Regions from separate parts of the Streptomyces tatrensis genome, predicted to be linked through region 3. Evidence: predicted binding sites of a transcription regulator. Region 3 holds the regulator's gene; each other region holds the start of a gene.
What was found. The regulator HrcA, encoded in region 3, represses chaperone genes, less so after heat shock. The targets are predictions, from matches to a motif close to TTNGCACTCNGNNNNNCNGAGTGCNAA.
Positions count from the first base shown of each region.

Region 1: a site for HrcA is predicted at 3,562-3,588, ahead of groES (co-chaperone GroES). Genes of this name have one in related genera too.
Region 2: a site for HrcA is predicted at 4,266-4,292, ahead of groL (chaperonin GroEL). Genes of this name have one in related genera too.

Region 1 covers NZ_JBMDLB010000011.1:5,770,655-5,776,452, forward strand. Annotated here, with positions in the region: gene ACODT5_RS42415 (LCP family protein) at 1-977, opposite strand, end outside; gene ACODT5_RS42420 (sensor histidine kinase) at 1,035-2,423, opposite strand; gene ACODT5_RS42425 (response regulator transcription factor) at 2,416-3,111, opposite strand; gene groES (co-chaperone GroES) at 3,732-4,040, shown strand; gene groL (chaperonin GroEL) at 4,177-5,798, shown strand, end outside.
Region 2 covers NZ_JBMDLB010000011.1:4,445,034-4,450,831, forward strand. Annotated here, with positions in the region: gene ACODT5_RS35905 (SDR family oxidoreductase) at 1-255, opposite strand, end outside; gene ACODT5_RS35910 (TetR/AcrR family transcriptional regulator) at 349-966, shown strand; gene ACODT5_RS35915 (phosphoribosylanthranilate isomerase) at 1,039-1,656, opposite strand; gene ACODT5_RS35920 (Uma2 family endonuclease) at 1,795-2,370, shown strand; gene groL (chaperonin GroEL) at 2,477-4,099, opposite strand; gene ACODT5_RS35930 (cold-shock protein) at 4,469-4,675, opposite strand; gene ACODT5_RS35935 (MoaD/ThiS family protein) at 5,069-5,347, opposite strand; gene thrC (threonine synthase) at 5,547-5,798, opposite strand, start outside.
Region 3 covers NZ_JBMDLB010000011.1:3,292,653-3,298,450, reverse strand. Annotated here, with positions in the region: gene ACODT5_RS30810 (DUF3097 domain-containing protein) at 1-188, opposite strand, end outside; gene ACODT5_RS30805 (MBL fold metallo-hydrolase) at 217-942, opposite strand; gene hrcA (heat-inducible transcriptional repressor HrcA) at 1,094-2,110, shown strand; gene dnaJ (molecular chaperone DnaJ) at 2,111-3,247, shown strand; gene ACODT5_RS30790 (nitronate monooxygenase) at 3,439-4,530, shown strand; gene ACODT5_RS30785 (16S rRNA (uracil(1498)-N(3))-methyltransferase) at 4,527-5,273, shown strand; gene ACODT5_RS30780 (histidine triad nucleotide-binding protein) at 5,407-5,766, shown strand; gene ACODT5_RS30775 (ribonuclease Z) at 5,770-5,798, shown strand, end outside.

The sequences.
Region 1 (5,798 bases), 2.5 Mb from region 3:
TTGCCCCCGGACAGGTTCTTCGCCTGCTTCACGAACGACAGCAGGTCCCACCCCTGATCGGTGACGACGTCCTGCTTCGCCGCGTCGATCAGCTTCATCAGCTTCACCGGATCGGTGAAGGTCCCGGCCTGGTTCAGCTTGTACGTGGCCCCCGCCAGGAACGCCTGCTGCCGCTTCGTCCGGTCCAGGTCGCCCATGGTCAGGCCGTGCCGCTGCCGTACGAAGGCCAGCGACTGCTGCCCGTCGAGCGTCTGGCGCCCCGCCGGGAAGTCGGCCCCGGAGTATCGGTCCTTCACCGCCTTCTTCAGGCACACCGGTACGCCGCCCAGCGCCCTCGCGAGCTGGTAGAAACCGGCCAGGTTCAGCTCGGCGAAGTGGTCGATCGGCACGCCCAGGAAGGTGCGCACCGTCTCCAGCTCCGCCTTGCGGCCCGCCTCGCGCCCCTCGCGCTCCAGCTGCCGCGGGTCCTTGACCCCCTTGGCGGCGAGCTGCTCCTCCACCTTGGCCTTCGCCCGCCCGTAGGCCTCCTTGATCTTGGCCTTGCCGGTGAATCCGGGCACGCCGTGCAGCTCGACGAAGTCGTCGCGCGGCACCGAGAAGGCCTTCGCCCTGCTCCCGTCGCCGGGGACGTGCAGAAGGATCAGGGTGTTGGTGTTGTAGCCGCCGACGTCGGAGCTCGCGCCCGCGTGCAGCTTGTCGAGGACCGCCGGGGGGAGGTCCTCGCCGTTCTGGTCCCGGCGGCTGTCCAGGCCCATCAGCAGGATGTTCACATCGCCGTACTTCGACTTCTCGGCACCCTCCAGGGCCTTGGAGCTGCCGATGCTGGAGGCGAGGTCGTCGTACAGGTACCAGGCGGTCGCCCCCACGAGCACCGCCAGCGCGCAGCCGGACGCCAGCAGGGTGCGGGTGAGCCTGCGGCGGCGGGACGCGGACACCGGGGACTTCGGTTCACGGGTCTTCCTGCGGTGGGCGCTCATGCCTGTCGATGGTGGGGGAGCGGTGCTGAAGGAACCCTGAGGGTCCTGAAGGCGCCTTCAGGGACGGGTCGCGCCGGGCACGCGCAGCACCAGCCGGGCGCCTCCGGCGGGCGCCGGGAGCGCGCGGACCTCACCGCCGTGCGCCCGGGCGATCTCCCGGGCGATGGCCAGCCCCAGGCCGGTGCCGCCGCCGGCCCGGCCCCGGTCCGCGTCCAGGCGTACGAACCGCTCGAAGACCCGGTCCCGGTCGGCCTCCGGGATGCCCGGCCCGTCGTCCGTGACCTCCAGCAGTGCCCAGCCGTCCTCGGCCGAGGCCCGGACCACGACCCCGGTACGGGCGTACCGCAGGGCGTTGTCCACCAGGTTGGCCAGCGCCCGCTCCAGCCGCGCCGGATCCCCGGCGGCCGGTACGGGAGCCCGCGCGTCCAGCCGTAGCGGAACCCGGGTCTCCGGGCGCCGCGCCACGTCCTCGGCGGCCAGCAGCGCGAGGTCCACCGGCTCGGTGCGCGGCGCGGGCCCGCCGTCGAGGCGGGCCAGCAGGAGCAGGTCGGCCGCGATGGCCTGCAGCCGCTCGGTATCGGCCAGCGCGGCCGCCACCGACTCCCGGTCGGGGTCCCGCAGCGCCACCTCCAGCCGGGACCGGACGGCCGCGAGGGGGTTGCGCAGCTCGTGCGAGGCGTCGGCGGTGAACTGCCGCTGCCGGGCGTGGCTGCGCTCCAGCCGGTCGAGCGTGTCGTTGACCGTCCGGGCCAGCTGCGCGATCTCGTCGGCGCCGCCCGGGTCCGGGACCCGCCGGTCCAGCTCGCTCCCGGTGACCGCCGCCAGCCCGGTGCGGATCGCGGTGACCGGGCGCAGCGCGTGGCCCGTCACCCACCAGGCCAGGGCCGCCGAGAAGACGATCAGCGGGGGCGCGCCGGCCAGCAGGCCGAGCGCGACGGCCCGGTTGGCGTCGTCGACGTCGCCGAGCACGGTCGCGGCGTAGACGGTGTGCGGGTCGTGCGCCCCCGGCGGGCCGGGCGCGTCCACGGCGACCACCACGCGCCGCTGTGCGCCGGGGCGCGCGGGCGGCAGGACGGCCGACCGCACGTCCTGGCCGGGCGCGGGGCTCAGCTCCGTCAGCTCCGGGGTGTCCTTCAGATCCCCGCTGGTGGCCACGACCGTCCCGGCCGCGTTCCGTACGAGGACCAGGTCGACCCCGCCCTCGGGCGCGGGCAGCCGGCCCCCGGCCGGGAGGCTCCCGGTGTCGTACTGGGCGGCGACCTTGCGGGCGGCGAGCTCGGTGCGGCCGGTGGTGTTCTCGATGAGGTTGGCGCGCAGCAGGGTGTAGAGCCACAGCCCGCCGGCGGCCAGGACGGCCGCCATCGCGAGGGCGGCGGCCGCGGCGGCGCGGGTGCGCAGGCTGCCGAGGCGGCGGGGCCGCCGGGGCTTCGGCCCCGGCTCAGCCACCGTCCGGGGCCATCCGGTAGCCGGTGCCGTGCACGGTGAGGATCGAGCGGCGGCCGAAGGGGGCGTCGATCTTGCGGCGGAGCGAGGAGACGTAGACCTCGACGATGTTCGGGTCGATGCCGTGCGGGGTGTCCCAGACCTCGTCGAGGATGTCCTGCTTGGCGACGGCCCGGCCGGGCTGCTCCATCAGGCAGCCCAGGACGCCGAGCTCACGGGCGGTCAGCTCGATCTCGTGGGCGCCGCGGCGGCAACGGCGGCCGCGGGGATCGAGGACGAGGTCGCCGGCCTGCAGGACGCCGGTCCGGGCGGCGTCGCCGGCGGCGGCGGTGGCGCGGCGGGTGAGGGCGCGGAGGCGGGCGGCGAGGACGACGAAGGAGAACGGTTTCGTCAGGTAGTCGTCCGCGCCCGAGTCCAGGCCCTCGGCCTCGTCGTACTCGCCGTCCCTGGCGGTCAGCATCAGCACGGGCGTGGCTACGCCGTGGGAACGCATCCGGGTGCAGATCTCGTAGCCCGAGAGGCCGGGGAGCATCAGGTCGAGGAGGACCACGTCGTACGGGCCTCCCGTGAGGGCCAGGTCCAGGCCGCGGTGGCCGTCGTGGGCGAGGTCGATCCAGTGGCCGTCGGCGGAGAGGCCGCGCCGCAGTGAATCGGCGAGGCTGACTTCGTCTTCGACGACCAGGATCCGCATGCCCCAAGCCTCACATACCGGGCAACAGTCCTTCTTGACGCCGAGCTCGCACCGCTGCGCGGGCTTCACCCCGCTGCGCCGGACTCCGTCCGGCGGTGGCCGGCCGGACCGCTCGCCACCGCCGTCCCGGCGCGGGGCCCCGTGGGCGGGTGCGGCTGGGTCTGCCCTGCGGGGCGGAGTTCCCCTACCCGCCCTTCGCCCGTTCCCCGGGCGCTGCCCGGACCCGCGCCTCAAACGCCGGCGGGGCTGGGTATGCCCCGGGCTCTGCCCGGGCCCGGTCCTCAGGCGCCGGACGGCTGGATCGGTGCGTGCGGGCTGGATTGCCCGTAGGGCAATTTCAGCCCCGCCGGCGTTTGAGGCGCAGGGGTCCGGGGACGGGTCCCCGGCAGTGGTGGCGCGCGTGGAACGGGGGCATCCAGGCGGCCAAGGCTGCGAAACCAGCGGCGCGTATTGGCACTCCGCTTGACCGAGTGCTAATCCCCGGAATAGTCTCGCATCTGGCACTCGCCCCTGGTGAGTGCCAACACGGCGACAGGCAGATCCGGCACCCGCGACGACGGATCGACATGGTCGCCACCTCAGACAATTAACCCCGGATCTCCGAAGCGGAAGGTCAGATCGTGACGACCACCAGCTCCAAGGTTGCCATCAAGCCGCTCGAGGACCGCATTGTGGTCCAGCCGCTCGACGCCGAGCAGACCACGGCCTCTGGCCTGGTCATCCCGGACACCGCGAAGGAGAAGCCCCAGGAGGGCGTCGTCCTCGCCGTGGGTCCGGGTCGCTTCGAGGACGGCCAGCGTCTCCCGCTGGACGTCACCGTCGGCGACGTCGTCCTGTACTCCAAGTACGGCGGCACCGAAGTGAAGTACAACGGCGAGGAGTACCTCGTCCTCTCGGCCCGCGACGTGCTCGCGATCGTCGAGAAGTAATCACTTCTCCAGTTTTGCTTTGAGCTACGCCCCTGGTCACCCCTGCTGATGCCGGGCGGCGAGGGGCGTAGCTCGTTCTAGACAGGCGGTCGCGGTGAGCGGCCGGGGATAGCAACGAGAGGGCTGAACCGCTCCCATGCCGAAGATTCTCAAGTTTGACGAGGACGCCCGTCGCGCCCTTGAGCGTGGCGTCAACAAGCTTGCCGACACCGTGAAGGTGACGATCGGTCCCAAGGGCCGCAACGTCGTCATCGACAAGAAGTTCGGCGCTCCCACCATCACGAACGACGGTGTCACCATCGCGCGTGAGGTCGAGCTCGACGACCCGTACGAGAACCTTGGCGCGCAGCTCGTCAAGGAGGTCGCGACCAAGACCAACGACGTCGCGGGTGACGGCACCACCACCGCCACCGTCCTGGCGCAGGCGCTGGTCCGCGAGGGTCTGCGCAACGTCGCCGCGGGTGCTTCCCCGGCCGCCCTGAAGAAGGGCATCGACGCCGCGGTCAAGGCCGTGTCCGAGGAGCTCCTCGCGACCGCCCGTCCGATCGAGGACAAGTCCGACATCGCCGCCGTGGCCGCGCTCTCCGCGCAGGACCAGCAGGTCGGTGACCTCATCGCCGAGGCGATGGACAAGGTCGGCAAGGACGGTGTCATCACCGTCGAGGAGTCCAACGCCTTCGGCCTGGAGCTCGAGTTCACCGAGGGCATGGCCTTCGACAAGGGCTACCTGTCCCCGTACATGGTCTCCGACCAGGAGCGTATGGAGGCCATCCTCGATGACCCGTACATCCTGATCAACCAGGGCAAGATCTCCTCCATCCAGGACCTCCTGCCGCTGCTCGAGAAGGTCATCCAGGCCGGCGCCTCCAAGCCGCTCCTGATCATCGCCGAGGACGTCGAGGGCGAGGCGCTCTCCACCCTCGTCGTCAACAAGATCCGTGGCACCTTCAACGCCGTCGCCGTCAAGGCGCCCGGTTTCGGTGACCGCCGCAAGGCGATGCTGCAGGACATGGCCACCCTCACCGGTGCCACCGTCATCGCCGAGGAGGTCGGCCTCAAGCTCGACCAGGCCGGTCTGGACGTACTGGGCTCCGCCCGCCGCGTCACGATCTCCAAGGACAGCACCACCATCGTCGACGGTGGCGGCTCTTCCGACGAGGTCCTCGGCCGCGTCAACCAGATCAAGGCCGAGATCGAGTCCACCGACTCGGACTGGGACCGCGAGAAGCTGCAGGAGCGCCTGGCGAAGCTCGCCGGCGGCGTCTGCGTCATCAAGGTCGGCGCCGCCACCGAGGTGGAGCTCAAGGAGAAGAAGCACCGTCTCGAGGACGCCATCTCGGCGACCCGCGCCGCGGTCGAGGAGGGCATCGTCTCCGGCGGTGGCTCCGCTCTCGTCCACGCCGTGAAGGTGCTGGAAGGCAACCTCGGCCTGTCGGGCGACGAGGCCACCGGTGTCGCGGTCGTGCGCCGCGCCGCCGTCGAGCCGCTGCGCTGGATCGCGGAGAACGCCGGCCTCGAGGGCTACGTCATCACCGCGAAGGTCGCCGAGCTCGAGAAGGGCCAGGGCTTCAACGCCGCCACCGGCGAGTACGGCGACCTGGTCAAGGCCGGCGTCATCGACCCGGTCAAGGTCACCCGCTCCGCGCTGGAGAACGCCGCTTCCATCGCGTCGCTGCTGCTCACGACCGAGACCCTGGTCGTCGAGAAGCCGGCCGACGACGAGGGCGACGCCGGTCACGGCCACGGTGGCCACGGCCA
Region 2 (5,798 bases), 1.2 Mb from region 3:
GCCGGCCTGCGCGGCCGTTTCGAGGACCGCCTGCGGGTCCTCGCCCGCCACGAGCAGGAACAGGGCCTGGGCCCCGGCGAGTGCGGGCCGCAGGCTCTGCGGTGCGGCGAGGTCGGCCCGGTGGTGGCGGACCCCCTCGGGCAGGGCGTCCTGCGGCGCCCGGCGGGAGACGGCCGTGACGCGCTCCCCCGCCGCCGCGAGGATCCGTACGAGCTCGCTGCCGACGTTTCCGGTCGCACCCGTGATGACGATCATGAAGGTCCCCCACTCGTGAAGTGAGTCAGTCGACTGACTAACTCCCAGGGCGACCATAGCCCTCCCGGGCGGCACCCGTCTACACTTAGTCAGGTGACTTACTCAGATGCGAAGTACGAGGGCGAGCGCGAGGGCGAGCGCGAGGGCAAGCAGCAGGGCAAGCGCGAGCGCCTCGTCTCGGCCGCGGCCCAGGTCCTGCACGAGCAGGGCATGGAGAAGACGACGATCGCCGACATCGCGCGCGCGGCCGACGTCCCGCTCGGCAACGTCTACTACTACTTCAAGACCAAGGACCAGCTGGTCGAAGCGGCCATCGACGCCCACGCGCAGCACCTGGCCGGGCTGATCTCCGCACTGGACGCGCTCCCCACCCCGCAGGACCGGCTGAAGGCCCTCCTCGCCGGCTGGATCGAACAGCGCGAGCTCACCGCCCGCTACGGCTGCCCCACCGGTTCGCTCGCCTCCGAGCTCGACAAGCGCGACGACGGCCTCGACCAGACCCTCGCCAAGGTGATGCGGGTGCTCCTCGACTGGGCCGAGCAACAGTTCCTCGCATTGGGCCGCACCGCGGACGCGCGCGAGCTCGCGGTCGCCCTGATCGCCTCGTACCAGGGCATCTCGCTGCTCACGAACACCTTCCGCGACCCGGAGATGATGGCCTCGGAAGGGCGTCGCCTGGAGCGCTGGATCGACTCGCTGTCCGCCGCCTAGGCGGGCTGCGGGGCGCCGGGCTACGGCCCGGGGCTCGAGCGTCGGGCGGCCGGAAGCGCGCGGCGCTCGGCGTCAGGTCCGGTGGGGCCTTGCGGTGCGGGCTGCCGTGATGAAGGCGCGGATCAGGGACGGGGACTTCACTCCGCGCTCGCTCTCCACGCCGCTCGAGACGTCCACGCCCCAGGCGCCGGTGACCGTGAGGGCCTCCGCCACGTTCGCCGGGGTCAGACCGCCCGCCAGCAGCCAGCGGCCCGCGGGGGCGGTGAACTCCGCCGAGCCCCAGTTCCACGGCTTGCCCGAGCCGGGGTCCGGGGCGTCGATCAGGAGCAGGTCCTCGCCGTACTCCCCGCAGCGCTCCACGTGCTGCGCCGTGGCCCGCAGCAGCGTGCGGCCCTCCGCGCGCAGCGCCGCGAAGTCCTCCGGGCCCTCCTCGCCGTGCAGCTGCACGCCCCGTACGCCGCTCTCCTCGGCGAAGCGCCGCACCTCGGCGACGGACTGCCCGCGGAACACTCCTACGGTGAGCACCCCGTCCGGCACGTGCACGGCGAGCTCCCGTGCCGTCTCGGCGTCGACCGTGCGCGGACTGCCGGGCGCGAACACGAAGCCGACGGCATCGGCCCCGGTGGCCACGGCGACCTCGACGTCGTGCGCGGTCTTGAGCCCGCAGATCTTGACGAACACATCAGTCATGTCTGCAGTCAACCAAAGGTCGGGGGGCTGGGGCGGTCCGTCCCATAGGCCGGGCATGGCGGTCCGCCCGCCGCTAGCCTGGGACGAGGCACACATTCAGGGGCACAGCACGCCATCCGGAGGATGACGGTGACGATCATGACCGAGCGGGCCACACCCATAGACACGCTGTCGGCGCCACCGACGTTCGAGAACCTCCTGCAGACGGTTGCGGAGATGAACACGCCAGTCGGCTTCAAAGCCGAGCTCATCCGGGGGAAGATCATCGTGTCGCCGTTCTCCAAGCTGCGCTACTCCCGTCGCATGCGTCTCCTGCGAGAGCAGCTCCAGGCACACGTCCCCAAGGGCCACTTCGCGGACACCTCGCCCTTCCTCTTCCGGTTCGCGGCGGCGGAGCGCGGCTATGGGCCGGACCTGTACGTCGCGGACGAGGCAGCCTTCGACGAAGAGGGACTCCACGCGGACGGAGCGGCACTGTCGCTGGTCGGAGAGTTCACGTCCGTCTCCACCAAGGACGCCGACTGGAACGAGAAGCTGGATGTGTACGGCCTGCTCGTGCCCATCTATCTGGTCGTCGACATGCAGCACTCGGAGATCACCTGCTTCTGGGACCCCTCCCCTCACGGATACCGCTCCCGCAAGACGGTCTCCTTCGGCCAGCCCCTGCACGTCCCGGAGCCGTTCGACTTCGACATCGACACCACCGGCTTCTAGGGCCGCGCAAACGCCCGAGGGCGGCACCCCCTCCGTCAGGAGAGGATGCCGCCCTCGGTACGTGAAGAACAGCCGATCTACCTTCGGGCCGGAGCCCGGGGGTGGATCAGAAGTCCATGTCGCCGCCCGGCATGCCGCCGCCGGCACCGGCGCCGGCCTTCTCGGGCTTGTCGGCGATGACGGCCTCGGTGGTGAGGAAGAGAGCCGCGATGGACGCCGCGTTCTGCAGGGCAGAGCGGGTGACCTTCGCCGGGTCGATGATGCCCGCCGCGATCATGTCCACGTACTCGCCGGTCGCGGCGTTCAGGCCCCAACCGATCTGCAGGTTGCGGACCTTCTCCACGACGACGCCACCCTCGAGACCACCGTTGACGGCGATCTGCTTGAGCGGGGCCTCCAGCGCGAGCTTGACGGCGTTGGCGCCGGTCGCCTCGTCGCCGGTGAGCTCGAGCTTGTCGAAGACCGAGGAGGCCTGCAGCAGGGCCACGCCGCCACCGGCGACGATGCCCTCTTCGACGGCCGCCTTCGCGTTGCGAACGGCGTCCTCGATGCGGTGCTTGCGCTCCTTGAGCTCGACCTCGGTCGCGGCGCCGGCCTTGATGACCGCAACACCGCCGGCGAGCTTCGCCAGGCGCTCCTGCAGCTTCTCGCGGTCGTAGTCCGAGTCGGAGTTCTCGATCTCGGCGCGGATCTGGTTGACGCGACCCTGGACCTGGTCGCTGTCACCGGAGCCGTCGACGATGGTCGTCTCGTCCTTGGTGATGACGACCTTGCGGGCGCGGCCGAGCAGGTCGAGACCGGCGTTCTCGAGCTTGAGGCCGACCTCCTCGGAGATGACCGTGCCGCCCGTGAGGATGGCGATGTCGCCGAGCATGGCCTTGCGACGGTCGCCGAAGCCCGGAGCCTTGACGGCGACGGACTTGAAGGTGCCGCGGATCTTGTTGACGACGAGGGTGGAGAGCGCCTCGCCCTCGACGTCCTCGGCGATGATCAGCAGCGGCTTGCCGGACTGCATGACCTTCTCCAGGAGCGGCAGCAGGTCCTTGACCGAGCCGATCTTGGAGTTGACGATCAGGATGTACGGGTCGTCGAGGGACGACTCCATGCGCTCCATGTCGGTGGCGAAGTACGCCGAGATGTAGCCCTTGTCGAAGCGCATGCCCTCGGTGAGCTCGAGCTCCAGGCCGAAGGTCTGCGACTCCTCGACCGTGATGACGCCTTCCTTGCCGACCTTGTCCATGGCCTCGGCGATGAGCTCGCCGATCTGGGTGTCGGCAGCGGAGATGGAGGCCGTCGAAGCGATCTGCTCCTTGGTCTCGACATCCTTGGCCTGCGCCAGCAGGGCGGCGGAGACGGCCTCGACGGCCTTCTCGATACCGCGCTTGAGGGCCATCGGGTTCGCACCGGCGGCCACGTTGCGCAGGCCCTCGCGGACGAGCGCCTGGGCGAGAACGGTGGCGGTGGTCGTACCGTCGCCGGCGACGTCGTCCGTCTTCTTGGCGACTTCCTTGACCAGCTCGGCGCCGATCTTCTCGTACGGGTCCTCGAGCTCGATCTCCTTGGCGATGGAGACACCATCGTTGGTGATCGTGGGGGCGCCCCACTTCTTCTCAAGGACGACGTTGCGACCCTTGGGGCCAAGGGTGACCTTGACGGCGTCGGCGAGCTGGTTCATGCCTCGCTCGAGACCGCGCCGGGCCTCCTCGTTGAACGCAATGATCTTGGCCATCTGAAGTGGTCCTCCCGGACAGCGGTGGATTGCTCCCGGACCGCGCCCGCGCCCGCGACGGACGGCCTGCGTGCCCGGCGGTTTCTTCCCGCCGGACCCTGCGGGCCTCACTGACCCGGTCCTCGTATAGGTAGCACTCTCACCCGGAGAGTGCTAACGCCAATGATTAGCACTCGACCCCCCCGAGTGCAAGCGGCTTCGGGCAACCCGGGATGAACACCCAGGCGCCGCAAGGGCGCCGGAACCGCCACGCACGAGGGGCCCGCATCCCGTGTCCAGGATGTGGGCCCCTCGTACATATGCCGTTGTGCCGTCGTGCGCGGCCGCTGTGCGCGGCCCCGTACGTGTCGGTGGTCGATCGCGGTCGGACTAGCCGGCGGCGAGCTTGACCATGTCCGCCTGCGGACCCTTCTGGCCCTGCGAGATCTCGAACTCGACCCGCTGACCCTCTTCAAGGGTGCGGTACCCGTCCATCTGGATGGCGCTGTAGTGGACGAACACATCCGCACCACCGTCGACCGCGATGAAGCCGTAGCCCTTCTCCGCGTTGAACCACTTGACGGTGCCCTGAGCCATGCCTAACTCCCCTATTACTGGCCCTTGCGCAGGACCGCACTTCGCGGTCCCGGGTCAGAACTTGCGCCGGAACGCCTCGACCGGGGCTGAATGTATCCGCACCGCTGCTGTCTGCAACAGGTCATTCCGACGAGAATTCTGGACACGCCAAAAGATTGAAATAGGGTGAAAACCCGGAATATTCCTGGGCAACTCGGGCCGGACAAACCTGGCCAACGACCCATAGCGCGCTTGCATGTTGACTCAATGTCAACCCTCCAGCGGCCCGCTCATATGCGGCGGGCAAGAACAGCGGAGGGGACTTCCCCAACTCTACCGCGCCCAATCAAGCAGAATTGCCCCCTCCGTTTGGTAACGGAGGGGGCAATTCAGTTTCTACGAGCCGTTGACCGCTCAGCAGCCGCCCGCGACGGCGGGGATGATCGAGATGCCCGCGCCGTCCGGGGTGGACGTCTGCAGCCCGCCCTCGAAGCGCACGTCGTCGTCGTTGACGTAGACGTTGACGAAGCGGCGCAGCTTGCCCTGGTCGTCCAGGACGCGCGCGGCGATGCCGGGGTGGCTCGCCTCCAGGGACTGGATGACCTCTTCGAGGGTCGCGCCCTCGGCGGGGACCTCGGCCTGGCCGCCGGTGTAGGTGCGCAGGATGGTGGGGATGCGGACGTTGACGCTCATGGCGCTACTGCCTTTCCGGTGTGCAGGGAGAAGAGAAGGGGGTGTCCGGCGGATCAGGGCCGGATCAGCCCGGGTGGTCTGGTGCCGTGCATTGCAAGGCGGAGGAGGGAGTCGACGCGGAGCGTCGGCGACCGACGACAACGCGGCAAGGCGCGGTGCCAGACCACCCGGGCCCGGCCCTGATCCGCCGGACACCCCCCTAGGCCAGGTTGGCGGCGCGGAACGCGTCCAGGCTGGGGCGGATGGTGGCGGTCTGGCCACCACCTTCGGCCACCGCCTCCAGGGTCTTGAGGCCGTCACCGGTGTTCAGGATCACGGTGGTCAGCGTGGGGTCGAGCTGCCCGTTCTCGACGAGCTTCTTCGTCACGCCGACGGTCACGCCGCCCGCGGTCTCGGCGAAGATGCCCTCGGTCTGGGCGAGGAGCTTGATGGCCTCGACGACCTGCTCGTC
Region 3 (5,798 bases):
TCGAGGGGGAAGACGCGCCGCTTGCCGAAGCGGTCCTCCAGGGTGACCGTGCCCGCCTCGCAGGCCACCACCGCGCCGCAGAAGTCCGTACCCGCCACCTCGACCACCAGATCGGGATCGGCCGGCACCTCCGGTACGGGCTTGGCGCGCTTCCACTGCGGGGTCAGGTCGGGGGAGTACTCACGCATCCGGCCGAGGGTAGGAGAGCGGGCCGCCTCAGGTGTCCGACACGCCGAAACGGGCGGCCAGTGTGTCGCGTTGGGCACGTACGAAGGCCGCGTCGACCACCGCTCCGTGACCCGGTACGTACAGAGCGTCGTCCCCGCCCAGGGAGAGGAGCCGGTCCAGGGCCGCCGGCCACTGCCCGGTCACCGCGTCCGGACCGGCCTGCGGCTCGCCCGATTCCTCGACCAGGTCGCCGCAGAAGACCACCTCGCGGGCACCGGGCACGAAGACGGCCAGATCGTGCCCGGAGTGCCCGGGCCCCACGTTCGCCAGCAGTACCTGCAGCCCGCCGAGGTCGAGGGTCCACTCGCCCGACACCAGGTGCCGGGGGACCACCAGCAGGTCCGCCGCCTCGGCCGCCTCGGCCTCCGGCAGGCCTTGGCGGACCGCGTCCTCGCGCAGCTCCTCCCGGCCCGTCGAGAGCACGGCGTCCAGCCCGACCGCGCCGTAGACCTCCGCCCCCGCGAAGGCCGCGCCGCCCAGTACGTGGTCGAAATGTCCGTGTGTGAATGCGAGATGGGTCACGCGCCGCCCCGCCAGCCCCTCCGCCTCGGCCCGCACCAGCGAGCCCTCCCGCAGGGAGGACCCGGGGTCGATCAGGAGGGCGGAATCCTCGCCCAGCACCAGTCCCACGGTGCAGTCCCACACCGGCAGCCGCTTGCGGCCGGTCCGTTCTGTGAGCTGTTCCCAGCCCGCCTCTTCCCAACGCACGTCCATGCCGCGACGCTACCTTGGCGGGCCGCCCTTGCTACGGGTGTACCAGCCCGCCGTACACTGACCGGGGGATCTCTGGCACTCGAACGCTCAGAGTGCCAGCAGGCAGAGCCTGCCGAAGCCGCGAACGACGGAAACGATGGAGGTGTGCGCGATGCTCAGCGAACGCAGACTCGAAGTGCTGCGCGCCATCGTCCAGGACTACGTCGGGACGGAGGAGCCGGTCGGCTCCAAGGCGCTCACCGAGCGGCACCGGCTCGGCGTCTCGCCCGCCACCGTGCGCAACGACATGGCCGTGCTGGAGGACGAGGGCTACATCGCCCAGCCCCACACCAGCGCCGGCCGGATCCCCACCGACAAGGGCTACCGCCTCTTCGTCGACAAGCTGGCGGGGGTCAAACCGCTGTCGACGCCCGAGCGCCGGGCCATCCAGAACTTCCTCGACGGGGCCGTGGACCTCGACGACGTCGTCGGCCGCACGGTACGGCTGCTCGCGCAGCTCACCCGGCAGGTCGCCGTCGTCCAGTACCCGTCGCTGACCCGCTCCACCGTCCGGCACGTCGAGCTGCTCGCGCTGGCCCCGGCCCGCCTGATGCTCGTCCTGATCACGGACACCGGACGGGTCGAGCAGCGGCTCGTCGACTGCCAGACCCCCTTCGGGGAGGCCTCGCTCGCGGACCTGCGGGCCCGCCTCAACAGCCGTGTCGTCGGCCGCCGGTTCACCGACGTGCCGCCGCTGGTGCAGGACCTTCCGGAATCCTTCGAGAGCGAGGACCGGGTGACGGTGAAGGCCGTCCTCGACACCCTCCTCGAAACGCTGGTCGAGGAGGCGGAGGAGCGGCTGATGATCGGCGGCACCGCCAACCTCACCCGCTTCGGACACGATTTTCCCCTGACGATCAGGCCGGTGCTCGAAGCGCTGGAGGAGCAGGTCGTGCTCCTCAAGCTGCTGGGCGAGGCCAGTGAGTCGGGAATGGCCGTAAAGATCGGGCATGAGAACGCCTACGAGGGACTGAACTCCACGTCCGTCGTCTCGGTCGGCTACGGTTCGGGCGGCGAAGCAGTCGCCAAACTCGGCGTGGTCGGACCGACCCGCATGGACTACCCCGGAACGATGGGAGCGGTACGCGCAGTGGCACGTTACGTCGGACAGATCCTGGCGGAGTCGTAAGTGGCCACGGACTACTACGCCGTTCTCGGCGTGCGCCGCGACGCATCGCAGGACGAGATCAAGAAGGCATTCCGGCGGCTCGCGCGCGAGCTGCACCCGGATGTGAATCCCGATCCCAAGACGCAAGAGCGTTTCAAGGAGATCAACGCCGCCTACGAGGTCCTCTCGGACCCGCAGAAGAAGCAGGTCTTCGACCTCGGTGGCGACCCCCTGTCCTCCTCGGGCGGCGGCGGAGCCGGCGGCTTCGGAGCGGGTGGCTTCGGCAACTTCTCCGACATCATGGACGCCTTCTTCGGCCAGTCCTCGCAGCGCGGACCGCGCTCGCGGACCCGCCGCGGCCAGGACGCCATGATCCGCCTCGATCTGGAACTGGACGAGGCCGCCTTCGGCACGACCAAGGACATCCAGGTCGACACGGCCATCGTCTGCACCACCTGCTCCGGCGAAGGCGCCGCCCCCGGCACCTCGGCGCAGACCTGCGACATGTGCCGCGGCCGCGGTGAGGTCTCGCAGGTCACCCGGTCCTTCCTGGGCCAGGTCATGACCTCGCGCCCCTGCCCGCAGTGCCAGGGCTTCGGCACCGTGGTCCCGACCCCGTGCCCCGAGTGCGCGGGCGACGGCCGGGTCCGCTCCCGCCGCAGCCTCACCGTCAAGATCCCGGCGGGCGTCGAGAACGGCACCCGCATCCAGCTCGCGGGCGAGGGCGAGGTCGGTCCCGGCGGCGGCCCCGCCGGCGACCTGTACGTGGAGATCCACGAGCTGCCGCACCCGACCTTCCAGCGGCGCGGGGACGACCTGCACTGCACGGTCACCATCCCGATGACCGCGGCCTCCCTGGGCACCAAGTGCCCGCTGGAGACGCTGGACGGCCTGGAGGAGATCGACATCCGGCCCGGCACCCAGTCCGGCCAGGCGATCCCCCTGCACGGCCGGGGCGTCACGCACCTGCGCGGCGGCGGTCGCGGCGACCTGATCGTCCACGTCGAGGTCACCACCCCCAGCAAGCTGGACCCGGCGCAGGAGGACCTGCTGCGCCAGCTGGCGAAGCTGCGCGGCGAGGAGCGGCCGCTCGGCCAGTTCGCGCCGGGCCAGCAAGGCCTGTTCAGCCGCCTGAAGGACGCCTTCAACGGGCGCTGAGCCGCGCGCGGAGCAGCGTACGGGCAGCGTACGAGAACACCTGCGAGCCCGGTCCGGGGATGCCCCGGACCGGGCTCGCGGCATGCGGGACGGCAGGGCGGCGGCGGTATTCGGGCACCCCGGTGAAGGGGACTATGCCAGGCGAATGCCGTGATTCGGTCCCATGAGCGGGACATGGCACGATGCAGCTCATGTCCTCCGCACCGAACGGTCTCTTCGCGTACCCGATCGTGCAGGCGCCCATGGCGGGCGGCGCGTCCTGCCCGCCGCTCGCGGCCGCCGTGTGCGAAGCGGGCGGACTGGGCTTCCTCGCCGGCGGCTACAAGACCGCCGACGGCATGTACCAGGAGATCAAGCGGCTGCGCGCGCTCACCCGCCGCCCCTTCGGCGTCAACCTCTTCCTGCCGCAGGCCTCCCACGCGGACCCGGCGGTCGTGGAGGCCTACCGGGGGCACCTCGCCAGTGAAGCCTCCTGGTACGAGATCTCCCTCGCCGACGAGGACATCATCGGCAACAGCGACGACGGCTACGACGCCAAACTGGCCATTCTCATCGAAGACCCGGTACCCGTGGTCTCGTTCACCTTCGGCGTGCCCTCGCCCGCGGCCTTCACCTGCCTGCGCAAGGTCGGTACGTACACGATCGTCACCGTCACCTCCGTCGAGGAGGCCCGCGCCGCGCAGGCGGCCGGCGCCGACGCCGTCTGCGTCCAGGGCGTGGAGGCGGGCGGCCACCAGGGCACCCACCGCGATGACCCGCAGGGCGACGGCACGGCCGGAGTCGGCCTGCTCGCCCTCGTCGCGCAGGTGCGCGAGGCCGTGGCCCTCCCGATCATCGCGGCGGGCGGCCTGATGCGCGGCTCGCAGATCGCCGCCCTGCTCGCCGCGGGCGCGGAGGCCGCGCAGCTCGGCACGGCCTTCCTGGCCTGCCCGGAGTCCGGCGCGCACGCCCTGCACAAGAAGGCGCTGACCGACCCGCTGTTCGTCCGGACGGAGCTGACCCGGGCCTTCTCGGGGCGGCCGGCCCGCGGGCTGGTCAACCGGTTCATGCGCGAGCACGGCCCGTACGCCCCGGCCGCGTACCCGCAGGTGCACCACCTGACCGCGCCGCTGCGCAAGGCCGCCGCCGCGGCCGGGGACCCGCAGGGCATGGCCCTGTGGGCGGGCCAGGGGCACCGGCTGGCGCGGGCCCTGCCGGCCGGCGAACTGGTGGAGGTGCTCGCGGCGGAACTCGGCGCGGCACAGGACGTGTTGAAGGCAATGCAGATGAGGAGTGCGTCATGACCGCCCCGGTGTTCGTGGTCGAAAAGGTTCCCGAGGGGCCGGAGTTCGTCCTGGACGGCCCCGAGGGCCGCCACGCGGTCTCCGTGAAGCGGCTGGCCCCCGGCGAGGACGTGGTGCTGACCGACGGCCGGGGCCGGTGGATCGAGGGAGTGGTCAAGGCGGCGGAGGGCAAGGACCGTCTGGTGATCATGGACCTGGAGTCCGTCATGGAGGAGCCGGAGCCCACCGTCCGGATCACCGTCGTCCAGGCCCTGCCCAAGGGCGACCGGGGCGAGGTCGCCGTCGAGACCATGACGGAGACCGGCGTCGACGCGATCGTGCCCTGGCAGGCCTCGCGCTGCATCACCCAGTGGCGCGGCGACCGGGGCGCCAAATCCCTCGCGAAGTGGCGGGCCACCGCCCGGGAATCGGGGAAGCAGTCCCGCCGGGTCCGCTTCCCCGAGGTGGAGGAGGCGCTGTCGACCAAGCAGGTCGCGACGCTGCTCGCCGGTGCCGACCTCGCCGTGGTCCTGCACGAGGACCGGGACGCCCCCTCGGGCGCGCTGGCCACCGCGGAACTGCCCGCCGCCGGCTCCATCGTCCTGGTCGTCGGACCCGAGGGCGGGGTCTCCCCGGACGAGCTCGCCGCCTTCGCCGCGGCCGGGGCGCACCCGTACCGGCTGGGGTCCTCGGTGCTGCGCACCTCCACGGCGGGCACGGCCGCCGCGGCGGTCCTGCTGGCGAGGACGGGTCGCTGGTCCTGACGGGCCGCCGGCCTTGACGGGTAGCCGGTCTTGACGGGCAGCTGGTCCTGACGGACAGCTGGTCCTGAGCGGTCCGGCCGACGGCGCTGGATACGATGCCGGAACCGATCACCCGTCACGAAGGGCTCAGCACATGGCCGGGGAACCGCAGGCCGACTGCCTGTTCTGCAAGATCGTTGCGGGGAACATCCCCGCGACGGTCGTCCGGGAGACGGACACCACCGTCGCCTTCCGCGACATCAACCCGCAGGCGCCCACCCACGTCCTCGTCATCCCGAAGGCGCACTACCCCGACGCCGCCTCCCTCGCGGCCGCGGAGCCCGGGATCGCCGCCGACGTCCTGAGCGAGGCCGGCCGCGTCGCGGCCGACGAGGGGCTCGCCGACCGCGGCTACCGCCTCGTCTTCAACACCGGCGCCGGCGCCGGCCAGGTCGTCTTCCACGCCCACGCGCACGTCCTCGGCGGCCGCGGCTTCGAATGGCCCCCGGGATAAACCGTGTCCGTACGAGAACTCGTGGTCCTCGG